One region of the Acinetobacter sp. NBRC 100985 genome, then DNA from elsewhere that is predicted to be linked to it. Evidence: riboswitches for the same ligand, from Rfam matches in the RefSeq annotation. Region 1 holds a riboswitch; the other holds the start of a gene.

Region 1 (8,247 bases):
GGTTGAAATTGATGAGTCGATGTGACCAAACTGGACGTATTGATTGAAGATGATTATGCTCATCGCAATGATGAGTGATATGACAACAATGAATAGACATCGTTTTAAGCCACCTAAACAAAATACACTTTTTCAATTGCTTGCCAAATTTTTGAGTTGTCGTTTGATTTTGCAGTTGCGCCGACTGTTGATGCGTTGTATTCCATTTATGCGTTTAGAAAGTCAGGTCAAAGATATTGTCTATTTATCTTGGCTGGTAGATGTGGAGCAGGTACGTCAGCATTATCCTTCTGATGTACCACTTTGGGAGAAGCAAGGTAAAACAATTTTTACGATTTTAACCTATCAACATCAGCATTTCGGTTTTCGCTTTTTAGGTGGGTTACGTCAATGGATGCCGTCGCCACAGCAAAGTAATTGGCGATTTTATCTAGATCATACTTATCCGAAGACTGTGATTTTTGAGCAAGTGCTTTTAGATCAGTATCTCTATGTGATGGGTGGACGACTAGCCAGTGATGTGATGCCTGCACAGTATGCGCCTGTATTTCAGCATCAGTTTAATCCACAGCAGCAAAGTATTCAGACAGATGTTTTTGTTGATACAGACTATTCATTTAACAGTGATGTAAAAATGACACAGGAAAAAACACTCACACCAACATGGCAACAGATGTTTGATTCATGGGATGAGGCGGTACAATTTTTGGTGGATCAAGATCACGCTTGGGCAGAATGGGTTGATCGACCTGAATGCATTTCGCAGGGTGATATTGAGATGCCTGTTCAGTATGAAGATATACGAGCTGCTCAAATCTTGTCTCTTAACGCGCCTGCATTATTAAAGAAATTTGGCGTGGAAAGTGACACAGATGCTTTTACATTTGTTGTCCCTGCTTTAGATTTTCATGTACTCGGTGAACGGATTTTAGAAAAATCGAACTAGATTGTGGATAACTTTATGTTTATACACAGTGTTGAGTTGTCTAAAAATTATGTTATTTTAGAGCAAAGGAGATGGCATTCCTCCTATCACAAACCGCTCCATTTTTTACTAGATGAGAGCTAATGATGCCTACGTTTCCCTGAACAGGGGCGTAGGTTTGTGCGTGCTCTGTTCTTTAATTTGGAGTTCGCAGATGATCAGTCCTCAGAAAAATAAACCCATGTTGAATGTTTATTTATCTCCAAATCAGTGTTTGGAGTGAGTCATGTATTATCCTTTAATTTCGATTGCATTAGGTTCAATGTTTGGTGCTTGGTTGCGCTGGTTTATTGGACTCAAACTCAATCCAATTTTTCCTAATATTCCATTGGGAACAGTCGCCGTAAATTTTGTTGGTGGTTTTATCATTGGATTTGCAATTTCATATTTTTCTCAAAGTTCACTCAGTCCCAATTATAAACTTTTTGTGATTACAGGCTTTTGTGGCGCGCTTACAACATTTTCAACCTTTTCAGCTGAGATCGTGACCTTGCTACAAAGTGGTAAATTGGGTTATGCATGTGCCGCAATTGCGATTCATGTTTTAGGCTCATTGTTATTTACGATTTTAGGAATGAGTTTACATCAGTGGTTAAGCGCGGCTTAGTTGGGGGAATAGTCAAAATGAATGGATTTTTAATTACTTTTTATACTGCCCAAAATCGAACTTATCAGGGACAGTCCATGAATGAGTGGTTGTTTAGTGTCGCGAAGAAAATGAATCTACGAGGTGCAACGATGTTAAGTGCTGTCGAAGGTTTAGACCATCATGGTCAATTGCATTCTGGACATTTCTTTGAGCTGGCGGATCGTCCAGTACAAGTTCAGTTTGCTGTGACAGAGGATCAAGCAAAGGAATTGTTAGATTATTTGAATAGCAAAGAAATCTCTTTGTTTTATGTCAAAGCACCCATTGAGTTTGGTTTCGTTGGACAATCTGAAAATGAGATTTGAATTTTAGGCATAAAAAAAGAAGTCTAAGCGGAGGAGATTGCCTTAGACTTCGAATAATTACAGCCTAATGGGTGAAACTTAAAATAAGATTAACCCTTGCGGTTAAAACGACCAAAGCGTTTATTAAAGCTTGCAACACGACCTTCATTGCTCGCCTGACGTTGCTCACCTGTATAAAACGGGTGTGATGCACTTGAAATATCCAGCGTAACGTATGGATAAACTTTACCTTGATATTCTTTCGTTTGCTTGGTTTGAAGCGTACTCCCAATTAAGAAATAAGCATCCGCATTGGTGTCATGAAATAGAACTTGTTGGTATGTAGGGTGGATATCTTTACGCATTTTTAAATACTCCTAATTTATATAGAAATGTTATAACATAACAATATATGGAGTCAATTCATGAAACTTCAAGCTGTATTATTTATACATTTAAATAATACAGCTTCTTTGAAATTCGCCGATGAAAAGTAGGATGGGTTTAATAATTCGGTACCAGTTCTTCAAAAAGATCATTCAAATTGTCATGCACCTTCAGATGAATGAGATTCCAGTAATGTCCTGAAATCGTTCGATTCACCATCAGCGTATCAGGTGATGGTTTAAAGACATCCCAATATTTTAATGATTTCTTCACCAGTCTCATGCCATCGTGATGAGATGAATTTTCAGCAAAATCGTAATGTGTGCTTAATGGACGCAGTAGGATTTCGATCCACTGGACATAAAGCTCGCTTGGAAATTTTTGCTTTTCAGCGATTGAATGTAGCTCAACCAGTAGATTTTCAACCTGATTAATATCTTCTTGGCGAGCTGCATTTACCAATGCTTTAAAATGCTGAATGATTTCAGGTGAAAGGGTTTTTACACTGCCGTAGTCATAAATGATGATACTGCCATCTTCTCGGAATGCAAAATTCCCTGGATGGGGGTCACAGTGAAAACGTTTTAAGAAAAACATTTCTTGCCCCAAAGCACGAATTAAACGTCGACCAATTTGATTGCGTGTTTCGACTGACCATGTGCTTGCAGTTTCAATGGACTCGCCTTGTTCTAAGCTGAGTGTAAGAACGCGACGAGAAGAATATTCTTTATAGACCGTCGGTATAATGACTTGGTCATCGAGTTTTTCATGAAATGTTTTAAAGACTTCGAGGTTTTGTGCCTCAATTTCATAATTAAGTTCAGCAGATAAACTATCTTGAATTTCTTTAAAAAGTTGGTCTTGTAATTTTTTATCAATTTTTAAAACACCCATGAGACGAAGTGCAAGACGGACTTGTTTTAAATCACTTTCACATGCATCGTCGACCCCTGGATATTGCACTTTGACCACAACTGATTGACCATTCGGTAGCACTGCACGATGTACTTGTCCAATCGATGCAGCAGCAAAAGGCTCTGCTTCAAAAGAGCTAAATACTTCAGTTAAGGGTTTACCTAGCTCTTTTTCAACTTGCTGTTTAATTGCAGCGAAAGGCATTGCTGGTGCTTGGCGTTGTAGTTTGGCAATTGCTTTAGCGACTTCGGGTGGGAAAATATCTTTGTACTGTGAGGCGATTTGACCGACTTTCATTACCGCGCCTTTCATTTCACCTAAGGTATCAGCAATTTGTAATCCGATATCTTGAAAGAGTTGGCTTCGTGCTGCATTTTTTTGTTCTTCGTCTGCATTGAGATTGCGAATGGAGTTGGCGACGCTTTTGGTCGCAATACTTGCGGTCATACCAGCGAGTTTTAGAAAACGTTTACTGGGTGAACTTGCATGCTTCGCCATTTCGCTTGACCTCATACGATCCAGTTTTAAATTGATACTTTGATCATAGGCGACAAAACTTAAATTGCCTATAACAAAATGTTAAGTGATGTAATTTAAAAATCTCCCCTAAATTATCTTTAAAAGAGGGGAGTGCTTGAGCATCTAAGGTGATTTTAGGTTGTTGAGTACATTTTATTTTTATTCTTCTTGATATTTTAAATCTCTTGAGAGCTGTAGTGAGACTTACAGCTTCACTAGGAAAAATATCTAAAGGAGGTTGGCTAAGCGTTTATTGTTTAAATACAATCGCCCAATAAGTAATACACATGCGATGGTTAAACCAATAATCAATCCTAACCAAACACCTGCGACACCCCAAACGGTATAGCGTGCTAAATACAGACCAATTGGAAAGGCGATTACCCAATATGCCATCAACGTAATCCACATTGGTGCTTGTGTATCTTGCATCCCACGTAAGCATCCTGCGGCACTGACTTGCCACGCATCCATGAGCTGATATGCCATCGCAAACCAAAGTAGATACATAGCAACAGGAATTACTTGAAGATCATCTGTGTAAATTGCCACGATGTATGGGCGTGCAACCGCGATCAATGCCATCGTACAGGCTGCAAAGAATGTTGCACTTAATAGCCCGACTTTTTGTACTTGTCGCATGGCAAGCCAGTTTTTTTCACCATAATACATTCCCACACGAATGGTGAGTGCAATGGCTAGAGACAATGGAATCATGAACAATTGAGAAGTCACGGAAATGGCAATTTGATGTGCAGCAATTGCATTTTCGCCTAATGGGCTGAGGACCAATGCGCCTGTACTGAAAATACTAACTTCGAAGAAAACTGCGAGTCCAATTGGAAAACCAAGCTTGAGTATTCTTTTGACCCAATACGGATCAATTTTTTCCCATTGAGTGAAAATAGGTGCTTGTTTATATGCTTTTGCTTTAGAGATGTAGATCGCCAAAGTGATGAACATTAACCATTGTAGAATTGCTGTAGCAAAACCGCATCCAGCACTCCCCAATGCAGGAATTGGCCCAAATCCATACATAAAGATAAAGTTCAGTGGGATGAGGACGAGTAAGGCGATTAGGCTAATTGCCGTAACAGGACGTGGATGGCCTAAGGCCTCGGAGTAACTGCGTAATGCTGCATACATCATTACAGCTGGCATACCAAAGCCAATCGCATGCAAGAATAAGCTCGCTTTAGGTAATAAGGCTTCTGGTACGCCGAAAAGTGGCAGTAGCATTGGCATCGCCTGCAAGATCAGCATTGCCAAAATACCGAGGATGAAAGCGACCCACAAAGATTGGCGAGCAATCGTTGGAATTTTTTCAGGTGTTTTCGCACCACGCGCTTCCGCAACGAGCGGCGTAGCGGCAATCATAATCCCTGCAAACAGCAACATAACAGGAATCCATAAGCCGACACCAACAGCAATCGCTGCAAGGTCAGCAGCGGAAAGATGCCCTGCCATAATGGTATCAATCAGGCCTAAACCAGCTTGAGCAAATTGAGTAATCAGAATAGGAAGCATCAAATGGAATAATTGCTTCAATTCATAGCGCGTCGTGGAAGTGTGAGACACAAAAAATACTCTTATAAAAATAAAGGAGAGTTAGGGGCTATATCCCTAACGCTGTAAGGTGAGTAACACACCGATAAAAATAACAATACCGCCAAGCAAGCGTTGCCAGTTTATAGGCGTTTTGTCCGTACCTATCCAGCCAAAATGATCAAGTAACATTGAAATCACCAATTGCCCAAAAATGACTAAACCAGAAAAAGTCAAAAAACCGAGCTTAGGCGCAGTATAAATGCTCATACTAATGGCATAAACCCCAAGGCAACCGCCAATCCATAAATACCACGGAATATTTGAAAGTTCACTTAAACTTGGTTTAGATACATCCTGAAAATAGACTAAAAAAGCCAAAATAACTGTGCCAACAAGAAATGAAAGAAATGCGGCCTGAAGCGGAGAATGTAAATGTTCTCGGAATTGAGCATTGATTGCTGTTTGAAATGCCATTGCAATTCCAACACCTAACGCAAGGGGAAGAATAAATAGCAATTGGCTAGAGATTTTCATCATATTATCAATCTAATTGTTCTTTGTAATCACAGTCTAACTGAATCGTGAAGTGATGATAATAAGCTGATTGAGAGAGTCATGTTAAAATAGAAAAGTTCTGTTATTGAGCTTTTACTTTGAGTCATTTAAATCCAGCAAATATTCCACTTTCTCTGTATATCCATATGCCTTGGTGTGTGCGTAAATGTCCTTATTGTGATTTCAATTCGCATGCTGTTCCTGATGGGCAGTTATCAATGGATTTGGAGCAACAATATCTTGCGGCTTTGGTGGCTGATTTTGAAACACAGATAGAAATGGCTCAAGGTCGTGCAATTCATAGTGTGTTTATTGGTGGTGGAACGCCATCTTTAATCTCAGCACAAGGCTATCAGTGGTTATTCGATCAACTTAAAACTCGATTGGATTTTGAAGCCGATTGTGAAATTACACTGGAAGCCAATCCGGGAACAGTTGAGCATGATCCTTTTGCAGATTATCTTGCGACTGGAATTAATCGTTTATCGCTCGGTGTACAAAGTTTTGATGCTGATCATTTACAGCGCTTAGGGCGGATTCATTCAGCAGATAATGCTTTGGATGCAATTCAGCAGGCGCGTCAGGCAGGCTTCGAGCGTGTCAATGTCGATTTAATGCATGGTTTACCAAAGCAGACAGAAGAACAAGCGCTCACAGATCTAAAGTTAGCTGTAACGCATGGAGCGACGCATATTAGCTGGTATCAGTTAACCATTGAGCCAAATACTGTTTTCTTTAGAACTCAGCCTATATTGCCACAAGATGAAGTTTTAGAGCATATTCAGGAGAAAGGTGAGGCCTATCTTATTGCAAATGGCTACGTAAATTATGAAGTCTCTGCATGGCGTAAGGAAAAGCCATCTACACACAATCTAAATTATTGGCAGTTTGGAGACTATTTGGCGATTGGGGCTGGGGCACATGGTAAAGTGACGCGTCCTGATGGGATTTACCGCTTTCAGAAGACACGCTTGCCCAAAGATTACTTAGCTAAAGTTCCTGCTGATCATGTGCAAATGAAACGAATTGAAGCAGACGAATTACCCTTTGAATTTATGATGAATGCGCTACGCTTAAATGAAGGTGTGCCTGTTGAACTTTATGAACAACGGACAGGTTTAGCGTTGCGTGATTTGGATGATGTTCTAACACAATTACGCGACAAAAAATTATTGCTTGAAGACCCTGCTATCTTAGCTTGCACAGCCCAAGGGCATATGTTCTTAAACTCAGTCTTAGAAGCATTTTTATAATCTAATGATATGAATGCTTTGAGCAAGGATGCTTAAAGCAATTTAAATTTATTTGTCATCATTTGGAAAAATAGTTTAGACAAAATAAAAAGCCTCATCATTTATGATGAGGCTTTTTAGAATATGGTGGGTCGTCCGCGACTCGAACGCGGGACCAACGGATTAAAAGTCCGCTGCTCTACCAACTGAGCTAACGACCCTGAACGAGGATAAGTAAAATATTTTTTACTTTGTCGTAAAAGAAAATCTATGATTTTCTATGACGTTAAATCTCTTACAGGCATTTGTAAAATACATTTTACAAACTAACAAAACATTAAATGGTGGGTCGTCCGCGACTCGAACGCGGGACCAACGGATTAAAAGTCCGCTGCTCTACCAACTGAGCTAACGACCCATCTCGTTTTGATGTTGCGTATTCTAGCAACTTATTCAGCTAACACAAGAGGAAATTTAAAAACATGTGCATGATTGTTTATAAAAAGCACGATTTCCTCTTGTTTAGCTAAAAAATAAACTAGAAACGGTATTGATAACTTTGAATATTGTCAAAAATCTCAGTACTTACATCACAATAACTTGTTGCACTCGGTAATAAAACCAATAAACGTTCAGAAGTTTTGCTTGGATTAAACGCTTCTTCTTTGAGTTTATTCTTTTGGTATTTGAATGTACCTGTCGTTTCAACTTTTGCTTGTATGCGTAAGAAAACAGGAATTGCGTATGACGGTAAGCATTTTTTAAATACGTTCACCATCTCTGCTAAATCTGTTTCATTGAGCTCTACGCCGTCAACAAGTGTGATTGCTGCCATACCAGCACGACCATTGGTATTTGGAATTTCAACACCGTATACGACAGCCTCAGCGATCTTGTCATATTCGCAAACCATGTTTTCAACTTCGGTTGTAGAAACGTTTTCACCTTTCCAACGGAAAGTGTCGCCAAGACGATCTACAAATTGTGCATGGCGGAAGCCGATATCGCGAACTAAATCACCTGTATTGAAATATGAGTCACCTTTGGTGAATACATCTTTCAAAATCACAGATTTGTTTTTCTCAGGGTCAGTATAGCCGTCAAAAGGAGAACGGCTAGTGATCTTACCGATAAGTAAACCAACTTCGCCTGTTTTCACTTTCTTGCAGTAAC
Region 2 (8,247 bases), on a different contig from region 1:
AAGTTGCTATTTTAGGCTTAGTCGCGATTGCTCTACCTATCTATGATTTAATTTATCTGCTCAATCATCAACTTGTTACTGATTTTCAAAGTTATTGGGCTTTTTTAAGAGTAGATTTATTCTTTATTTTATCTGCTGGATTTGCTTTATTTGTTTATAGAAATATCCATCCGATCCAACAAAAATCGGCACAAAAAATCAAAACGAAATTGGCACAGACTGAGGCAAGCGCATGATCGTACTCAGCTTTTTACTTATCTTATTCGGTATGTTTGTGCTTTATAAATGTAGTGCCAAACAGATTAGTCAAGCATCTCCCAATCAACAACAGCGATTGATTCGTTTTAAAATGCAGTTTAGAGGATGTGCATTTATCTGTTTCTTAGTTGCTGGTAGCTTGCTTGCGCTTACTTATGGCCGTTCTATTGGATTTGTCAGTTGGTGGATTCTAGCGACACCAGTTACTTTCCTTATGGTTCTTCGCATAAATAAGGTGATGTCAAAACCGCAGAAGAAACTGAAGAATTAATGTGTTTAAAATTTCTTTAGCTTTTTTTTGCATAAGTAAATCACTATTCATCACAACGAGTTATCTAAAAAAGGCATAAGATATGCTGGTTTTTGCATAATTAGGCATATTGTCGATGTTTGGTCCTATTGAATTTATTATGGCTGGTGTCCTCGTTGGCTTCTGTGTAGGTATTACAGGTGTTGGCGGTGGTTCATTAATGACTCCCATTTTAATTAGCCTTTTTAAGATTGAACCACATATCGCTATCGGTACAGATTTACTTTATGCATCTATCTCTAAATTCTGTGGATCGGTGGTACATGCAAAAAAGCTCAATATTGTTTGGCCAATTGTTCTGTGGCTAGCTTTAGGTAGTATCCCAGCTTCATTTGCAACGTCTTGGGTACTTGAACATTATCTAAGTCAATCAACTCACTATAAAGCAGTCTTAACTACAGTTTTGGGTTTCATGTTGACTTTGACTGGTATTTCAATTGTCTTCCGCACTCAAATTGAAAAGTTTTTTGACCGTTTCCGTAATCGTGAACAAGCGAATATGGAAAGTGAACAACATGCGTTACAACATAAACGCTTGTATATTCTGATCATGGGCATCGTGCTCGGCATCTTTGTAACACTATCGTCTGTTGGGGCTGGCGCTTTCGGTATCATGGCATTGGTGATCATGTTTCCAAATCTACCAATGATTCGTATCATTGGTTCTGATGTGGTGCATGCGGTTTTATTGACAGCCGTTGCTGGTTTAAGTCATATGTCATCTGGTAATGTCGACTTTACATTATTAATGTGGCTACTGGTTGGTTCCATACCTGCGATTGTCGTTGGCACGCTCATCAGTTCTCGTATGCCAGAACGCTTGATCCGCAAGATTCTTGGTATTACCCTATTTGCCTTAGGTGTTAACTTTATGGTGAACCCGATTAAAGCAAAACCAAAGCCAGTTGAAACTCATCAGGCTGTTGTAATTCAACAAACAAGCTATTCAACAACAACGGTTTAAGCCAATAAATGTCGATTGTTTCTGCACAAATTATGCGATTCGCTAGTTAATCAGTCGACATTTCGTGCTATATTCGTAGACAAAATAACCTCTTCTTTTAGATTAAATTTGTGACAGCAATGAATACTCTACAGTCAAATCCAGTTTCTCAGCCAGATATCGACGACGTTAATATTAAAAGCATTCAGACTTTGATTACTCCAGCGGAATTGAAAGCTGATCTTCCTTTATCTGAAGCTGCTTCTCAAACTGTATTACAAGGACGTGCAACTGTACGTAATATTTTAGACGGCAATGACAAGCGTCTTTTTGTCGTGATTGGCCCTTGTTCAATCCATGATCCTAAAGCTGCGCATGAATATGCTGATCGTTTGAAAGAGTTAAGCGAAAAAGTTAAAGATACGCTTTATCTTGTAATGCGTGTTTATTTTGAGAAACCACGTACCACCGTTGGTTGGAAAGGTTTAATCAATGACCCTGACATGAATGACTCTTTCAATATTGAAAAAGGCTTACATATCGGTCGTGGATTATTGATTGATTTAAATGAAAAAGGTTTGCCATGTGCAACTGAAGCACTTGATCCAAACTCACCACAATACTATCAAGACTTGATTTCATGGTCTGCGATTGGTGCGCGTACTACAGAAAGCCAAACTCACCGTGAAATGTCGTCAGGCCTATCATCTCCTGTTGGTTTCAAAAATGGTACAGATGGTGGCTTAACAGTTGCAACCAATGCAATGCAATCTGTTAAACATGGCCATAGCTTCTTGGGTCTAAATGAAAATGGTCAAGTTGCAATTATTAATACTAAAGGCAACCCTTACGCTCACGTCGTATTACGTGGTGGTAATGGTAAGCCAAACTATGATGCAACTTCTGTTGCCGATGCTGAAGCAGCTTTGGCAAAAGCTAAAGTTAGCAACAAGATCATGATTGATACTAGCCATGCCAACTCAAACAAAGATCCGTACTTACAACCTTTAGTTTTGAAAAACATCACTGAACAAATTCTTGATGGTAACAAATCAATCGTTGGGATCATGGTTGAGAGTCACCTTAAAGGTGGTCGTCAGGATATTCCTGAAAACCTATGTGATCTAGAATACGGTAAGTCAGTAACTGATGGCTGTATTGATTGGGATACGACAGAAAAAGCATTACTCGAAATGCATGAAGCATTAAAAGACGTACTACCAACACGTTAAGCTACATTCACAAGAAAAAGCCCATGTAATATGGGCTTTTTCTTTTATCTATTATTTATGTGTTGGATAAGCTTGCACAGATTTTATAATTTCTTCTCTCGCTTTTTGCACATTCTCCCAAGCTATAAATTTGACCCATTTACCCTCTTCCAAGTCTTTATAGTGTTCAAAAAAATGTTTAATCCGATCTAAAATAAGAGGATGAATATCATCTATATCCTTTATAGACTCATATAAGGGAGATGTTTTGACATGAGGAACCGAGATAATTTTAGCATCCATTCCATGCTCATCCTCCATATACATCACACCCACAGGGCGACTACGAATCACAGAGCCAGCAACAACAGGATAAGGTGCAAGTACGAGAACATCTAAAGGATCGCCATCTTCACTCAAAGTTTCAGGTATATATCCATAGTTAGTAGGATAAGACATTGCAGTACTCAGAAAACGATCAACAAATAAAGCATCATATTCTTTATTCATTTCATATTTTACAGGTGCATGATTTTCTGGAATCTCAATTAAGCTGTAAAAATCATCTGGAATATTCAGACCTGAAATAACCTTAGACATTATTATTCTCCTTATGTCCAACATAACCAAATTCAATTGGGGTTTTGGTATAAAAAATTGAAATGTTTTCTTGAGAGATAGTCGAAAGAAACGATTGTTCTTGCTCAATATTCACCACAAACTCAATTTGAATCGGACGATCAGCAAGTTCAAAAAAATGTGCGGCGTGGAGTTTTCCATGTCGATCAAAACTCTCAACACCATGACTTACAGTTGCACCTTTTAAACCTATAGATTGAGCTTCGGTCAGCAGCCACTCATACAGAAGTTTTCCTTTGTAATTTTCATTTTCTTCAATATAGAACTTGAGTAAATAACCTTTCATACGCATCTCCAATAAATAGAATGCGTAGTCCTACGCACCCTATTTATTCTTTATAAATTTAGGGTAACGTAGGCATCATTAGCCTCTATTCATTTTAATGACGAGGCGGTTTTTGCAAGGAAGAATGCCATTTCCTTATTTCAACGTATTTATCTTAGTCGCATCTCAACGTATTTGCAATTTTAGATTCAAGCGAATAAAGCCTTATATATTTACATGAATAATTAAGAGATAAGTCTCTTATTCACTATAAATTCTGTTGTAAATGTATCCAATACATTTTGAACTGTAATATTTTTTTAATTATACTGCTGCCACATTTCTACTACGACGCTTTGCTGATATGCAATCCAGTTTCCGTCAACACTTGCTAAAGTGGCGTGCCTCCCTAGGCACGGTAACTTTGCTTTGTTTACTCTGGCATATCTTCTTGCCCACAATGGTGCATATAGGTGTCGTACCTGCGCTCTATGCAATGCCAAGCCATTGCCAAGTCACAGATATACAAAATAGCTTGATGGCTTCAGAAACACATTCAATTCATCATCACACGATGCATCATATGCAACACGAACAGCATATGCAGCATGCTGAGCATTCACATCTTAGTGAACATGCACAGGCTGTTTTTGCGCTTGCAAGTCAAATCATGAAACATTGTCCTTTATGTTCTCATGGTTTAGATGCTGCTGTGATCATACCATTACTTGCTTTTGTACTTATCTTTCTTTTGGCGTGGTTTAGCCGTGTACGCTGCCTTTGCTATACATGGACCGAAGATTTACATATACCCCGTATCTTCTACACACTTCCCTTAAAACAAGCCCCACCACTCACTTTATAAACCGCATTTTTACATCGTGCCCAGTAAACCACTGTGGTACAGCCCTGTTTATTGCTTTTATAGAGTTCAACATGACTACTCAATTCCGTTTGTCAGTATTAACCGCTGCTTGCCTTTCTGCGAGCTATAGTTCAATCATTTTTGCTGAAGCTACACCTTCTGAACAACCGCAAACATTAGCCACAATTGTGATCACCGCAAACCGTGAAGGTGAATCAATCAACAATACACCTGCTGCAATCAGTAAAATTAACGCTCAAGATATCGAAGATAAACATGCAACATTCATTGGACAAGTGCTTAATCAAGCACCTGGCGTCCGTATGAATGATCTGGGTAATGAACAACACATGATGTCCATTCGCCAACCGATTACTACTGCTGCGGTTTATCAATATTTAGAAGATGGCTTATCTATACGTCCTGTGGGCGTGTTTAACCATAATGCGTTATACGAAGTCAATTTGGCTGGGATCGATAATATAGAAATCCTACGTGGCCCAGCGAGTAGCTTATACGGTAGCAATGCGATTGGTGGAACGATTAACTTTTTAACTAAAGCACCAAGTTTAACGCCCACAGCAAATATAGGTTTAAGTGCCAGTTCTGAGGGATACCGCCGTTTAGATGCAGGTGCATCCAATACCTTTGATAGCGCATATGGTGAGCATGGCTTAAGGATTTCCGCATACGCGAGTGATCGTGGTAATAGCTGGCAAGATCACGCCGAAAGTAATAAACAAAGTGTGACTTTAAGGCATGATTGGCATATTTCAGATGCAACACAACTGAAAAATATTGTCAGTTATAACCATCTCAAAGCGGATATGACAGGTAGTTTAAATACAGATGACTATAACAAACGTCCGGGTTATAGCTATCAAACATTTACCTATCGTGAAGTTGATGCAACTCGTATCTCCTCGCAACTCAGCCATAGCTGGAGTGACCAACAACAAAGCCAAGCGACCTTGTATTATCGTGATAATACGACTGATCAAAACCCTAGCTATAGCATCCGCACAGATATCAAAAATGGTAAGCCAACTGGCACTTATAGCGGTCAAACAACTTATAATGCATTTCAATCTTATGGTTTGAATTTACAGCACTCGATGAACTTCGACCAAGTAAAGTTGATCGTTGGTGCGATGGCTGATCACTCACCGAATCAAGCCAAAACCAACGATATAGAAGTGTTCCGTGATCCAAACACCTTAGTTTACACAGGTTATAAACAACGCCAATTACTTCGCGATTTTAATGTCGATGTCAACAACCAAGCTCTTTACAGTCAGATAAATTGGCAGGCAATAGAAAATCTAAAATTAGTTGCTGGCGCACGTTATGACTGGATCAGTTATGACTATGATAATAAATTAACACCCTCTAAAGTCACTGGTGCGCCTGATGAAAAACGTAACTTTCACAAAGCCAGTCCTCAATTAGGTTTTGTGTGGAATATAACCCCTGATATGGACCTTTATAGCAACTGGTCACAGGGCTTTGTTCCTCCAGAAGTGAGTAGCTTATATGGTGCAAACCTCGTTACACCTGATCTAAAAGAGGCAACATTTAACAATATTGATGCGGGTTTGCGCTTTAAGCTTTTTGATGATCGTCTTGATGGAGAAATCACTTTATATCGCTTAAATGGCAAAGATGAAGTCATTAGCTATACCAAACCTGATAATACACGCGAACCACGTAATGCGGGTAAAACGCTGCACCAAGGTGTTGAAATTGGTGGGACATGGAAAATTAGCGACTTGTATGATCAACGCCTGAAACTTTCTGGTAGTTGGTCAAAACATGAATACAAAGAGTTTCAGCCATCTAGTGTTTTAGATTACAGCGGCAATACCATGCCAAGCGCACCAAAAACATTTGGTACAGTTGAATATCAAATCAAACCTACGCCTGAACTATTACTTTCGGCCGAAGGTGTTTATGTCGGTTCATACTGGATTAACGATGCTAATACCGAAAAATATGATGGACACACCATTCTAAATTTACGTGCGAATTACCGTAAAGCTGCATATGAAGTTTATGGACAAATTCTAAATGCAACGGATGTTCATTATGCGGAAAGCACTTCGTTTAGTAATAACCAAGTCAACTATACCCCAGCTGCGCCTCGAACGTACTTAGTCGGTTTAAGCTATCATTTCGGGAAATAAAATATGAATGCCAAGCAACTTAAGAAGCTATTGTCTCTGCACCGTAGTTTTGGAACAGTTCTCGGCATTTTAGTTTTATTGTGGGCTTTAACTGGTGTGTTGCATCCTATTATGAGTGCAACACAACCTCAGCCTGTAAAACGAATGCCACCATCTCAGCAACTTGATTTGCATACTGCAATACCTGCAAATCAAGTATTACAGCTGCAAAACATTCAACAGTTTTCAGCATTACAAACGATACAACTGACACCTGAGCAAGTTGCCTATCGTATATTGAAACCAAAGCAGAATATTGCTGAATACTACGACAGCCGAACTGGTCAAATCATTAAAAATGCAGAACAATTTAATGTAATTCGATTAGCCAATTGGTACACAGGCTTATCGAAACAGCAGGTTGTTTCAGCACAAATCATTACGAGTTTTAGTGATGATTATCCTAGTGTGAACCGTCTGCTTCCCGTTTGGCGTGTCAATTATGACAATGGACTTAGAGCTTATGTTGATCCGTCGCAATCAAGACTTGCAACATTGTCAAATGATCAAAAAATGTGGATGGCGAAAATTTTCCGCCTAGGTCATACATGGACTTGGGGTGATCAACCTTGGAAAGGTCAATCACTGATTATGCAGCTCGCCTTGATTGGAATCTTGTGCTTAGTTTTTATGGGGTTTGGATTATTTTTTAAAATTCACAATCGTAAAAACCATCGACTACGTCAAAAACCTATTCGTTTTTTACATCGTTATCTAGCGATTAGCTTAAGTACATTTATCTTGTTATGGGTCATAAGTGGTTTTTATCATATTTGGAATAAAAAGTCTGAAATACCTGTATTTAATCCTATTTTTCATGCACAAGATTTAAGTCCTGACGCGTGGAAACGAGCTACACAACATCCAGTTCAGGGTCTAAGCATTGTACCTATTACATTTGGTCTAGATCGTAGTCATGCAGCGTGGTTAATCCAATCGGCAGGCAAACCTCAGTTGCAAGGAAGTATGACCGCAGCGAATGAACATGATCATCACCGTCACTCAAAAGATACGACACCGGCGATTCAAGTGATTGATGCATACAGCTCGGAAGATTTAGATATCCTTGAGCAAAGTAAAAACTTAGCAGCAAGTTACTTAAATCTATCTATTCATCAATTCAAACAAGCAACTTTGATCACAAGCTTTGGTGGTGAGTACGGTTTTATTAATAAACGCTTGCCTGTCGTGAAAGTAGAAACGAGTTTGAGTAATCAACTTCGAGTCTATATCGAGCCAAGTAGCGGTGTGATCGCAGCTCAAGTCACGCAACAAGATGCTTTGGAAGGATTTAGCTTTGCTTATCTACATAAATGGACATGGTTGCCAATAGATAAGACACTAAGAGATATTCTTCTAGCAACCATTGCTGGATTGATTGCTTTACTCGTCATTCTCGGTTTCTTCATTCGAACTAAACGCTAACAACTATCAGACTGATCTGTCTTTGATAAGGGAGTTTAGTCACTAAACTCGCATCTAAATATAAAAAGAACCCATCACCACAGTCATGATCAATCCCGTTTCAACTAAT

The links. Region 1 has a riboswitch for fluoride ahead of crcB (fluoride efflux transporter CrcB). Riboswitches for the same ligand answer to the same signal wherever they lie in the genome.
Region 2: it holds a riboswitch for fluoride, as region 1 does, so the genes downstream of both, ACT4_RS14375 (DUF190 domain-containing protein) here and crcB (fluoride efflux transporter CrcB) in region 1, are expected to answer to the same signal.

What each region holds. Positions count from the first base shown of each region.
Region 1 is NZ_BAEB01000004.1:81,238-89,484, reverse strand. It holds gene ACT4_RS01425 (DUF2071 domain-containing protein) at 89-946, shown strand; fluoride riboswitch at 1,005-1,085, shown strand; gene crcB (fluoride efflux transporter CrcB) at 1,212-1,592, shown strand; gene ACT4_RS01415 (DUF190 domain-containing protein) at 1,610-1,939, shown strand; gene ACT4_RS01410 (type B 50S ribosomal protein L31) at 2,029-2,283, opposite strand; gene ACT4_RS01405 (AarF/ABC1/UbiB kinase family protein) at 2,423-3,718, opposite strand; gene ACT4_RS01400 (MATE family efflux transporter) at 3,968-5,317, opposite strand; gene ACT4_RS01395 (DMT family transporter) at 5,363-5,824, opposite strand; gene hemW (radical SAM family heme chaperone HemW) at 5,941-7,095, shown strand; tRNA gene ACT4_RS01385 (tRNA-Lys) at 7,220-7,295, opposite strand; tRNA gene ACT4_RS01380 (tRNA-Lys) at 7,417-7,492, opposite strand; gene ACT4_RS01375 (long-chain-acyl-CoA synthetase) at 7,613-8,247, opposite strand, start outside.
Region 2 is NZ_BAEB01000038.1:138,910-147,156, forward strand. It holds gene ACT4_RS14350 (PepSY domain-containing protein) at 1-236, shown strand, start outside; gene ACT4_RS14355 (hypothetical protein) at 233-529, shown strand; gene ACT4_RS14360 (sulfite exporter TauE/SafE family protein) at 645-1,532, shown strand; gene ACT4_RS14365 (3-deoxy-7-phosphoheptulonate synthase) at 1,652-2,743, shown strand; gene ppa (inorganic diphosphatase) at 2,795-3,322, opposite strand; gene ACT4_RS14375 (DUF190 domain-containing protein) at 3,315-3,647, opposite strand; fluoride riboswitch at 3,710-3,791, opposite strand; gene ACT4_RS14380 (hypothetical protein) at 3,991-4,491, shown strand; gene ACT4_RS14385 (TonB-dependent receptor) at 4,563-6,674, shown strand; gene ACT4_RS14390 (PepSY domain-containing protein) at 6,678-8,138, shown strand; gene ACT4_RS14395 (adenosylcobinamide-GDP ribazoletransferase) at 8,193-8,247, opposite strand, start outside.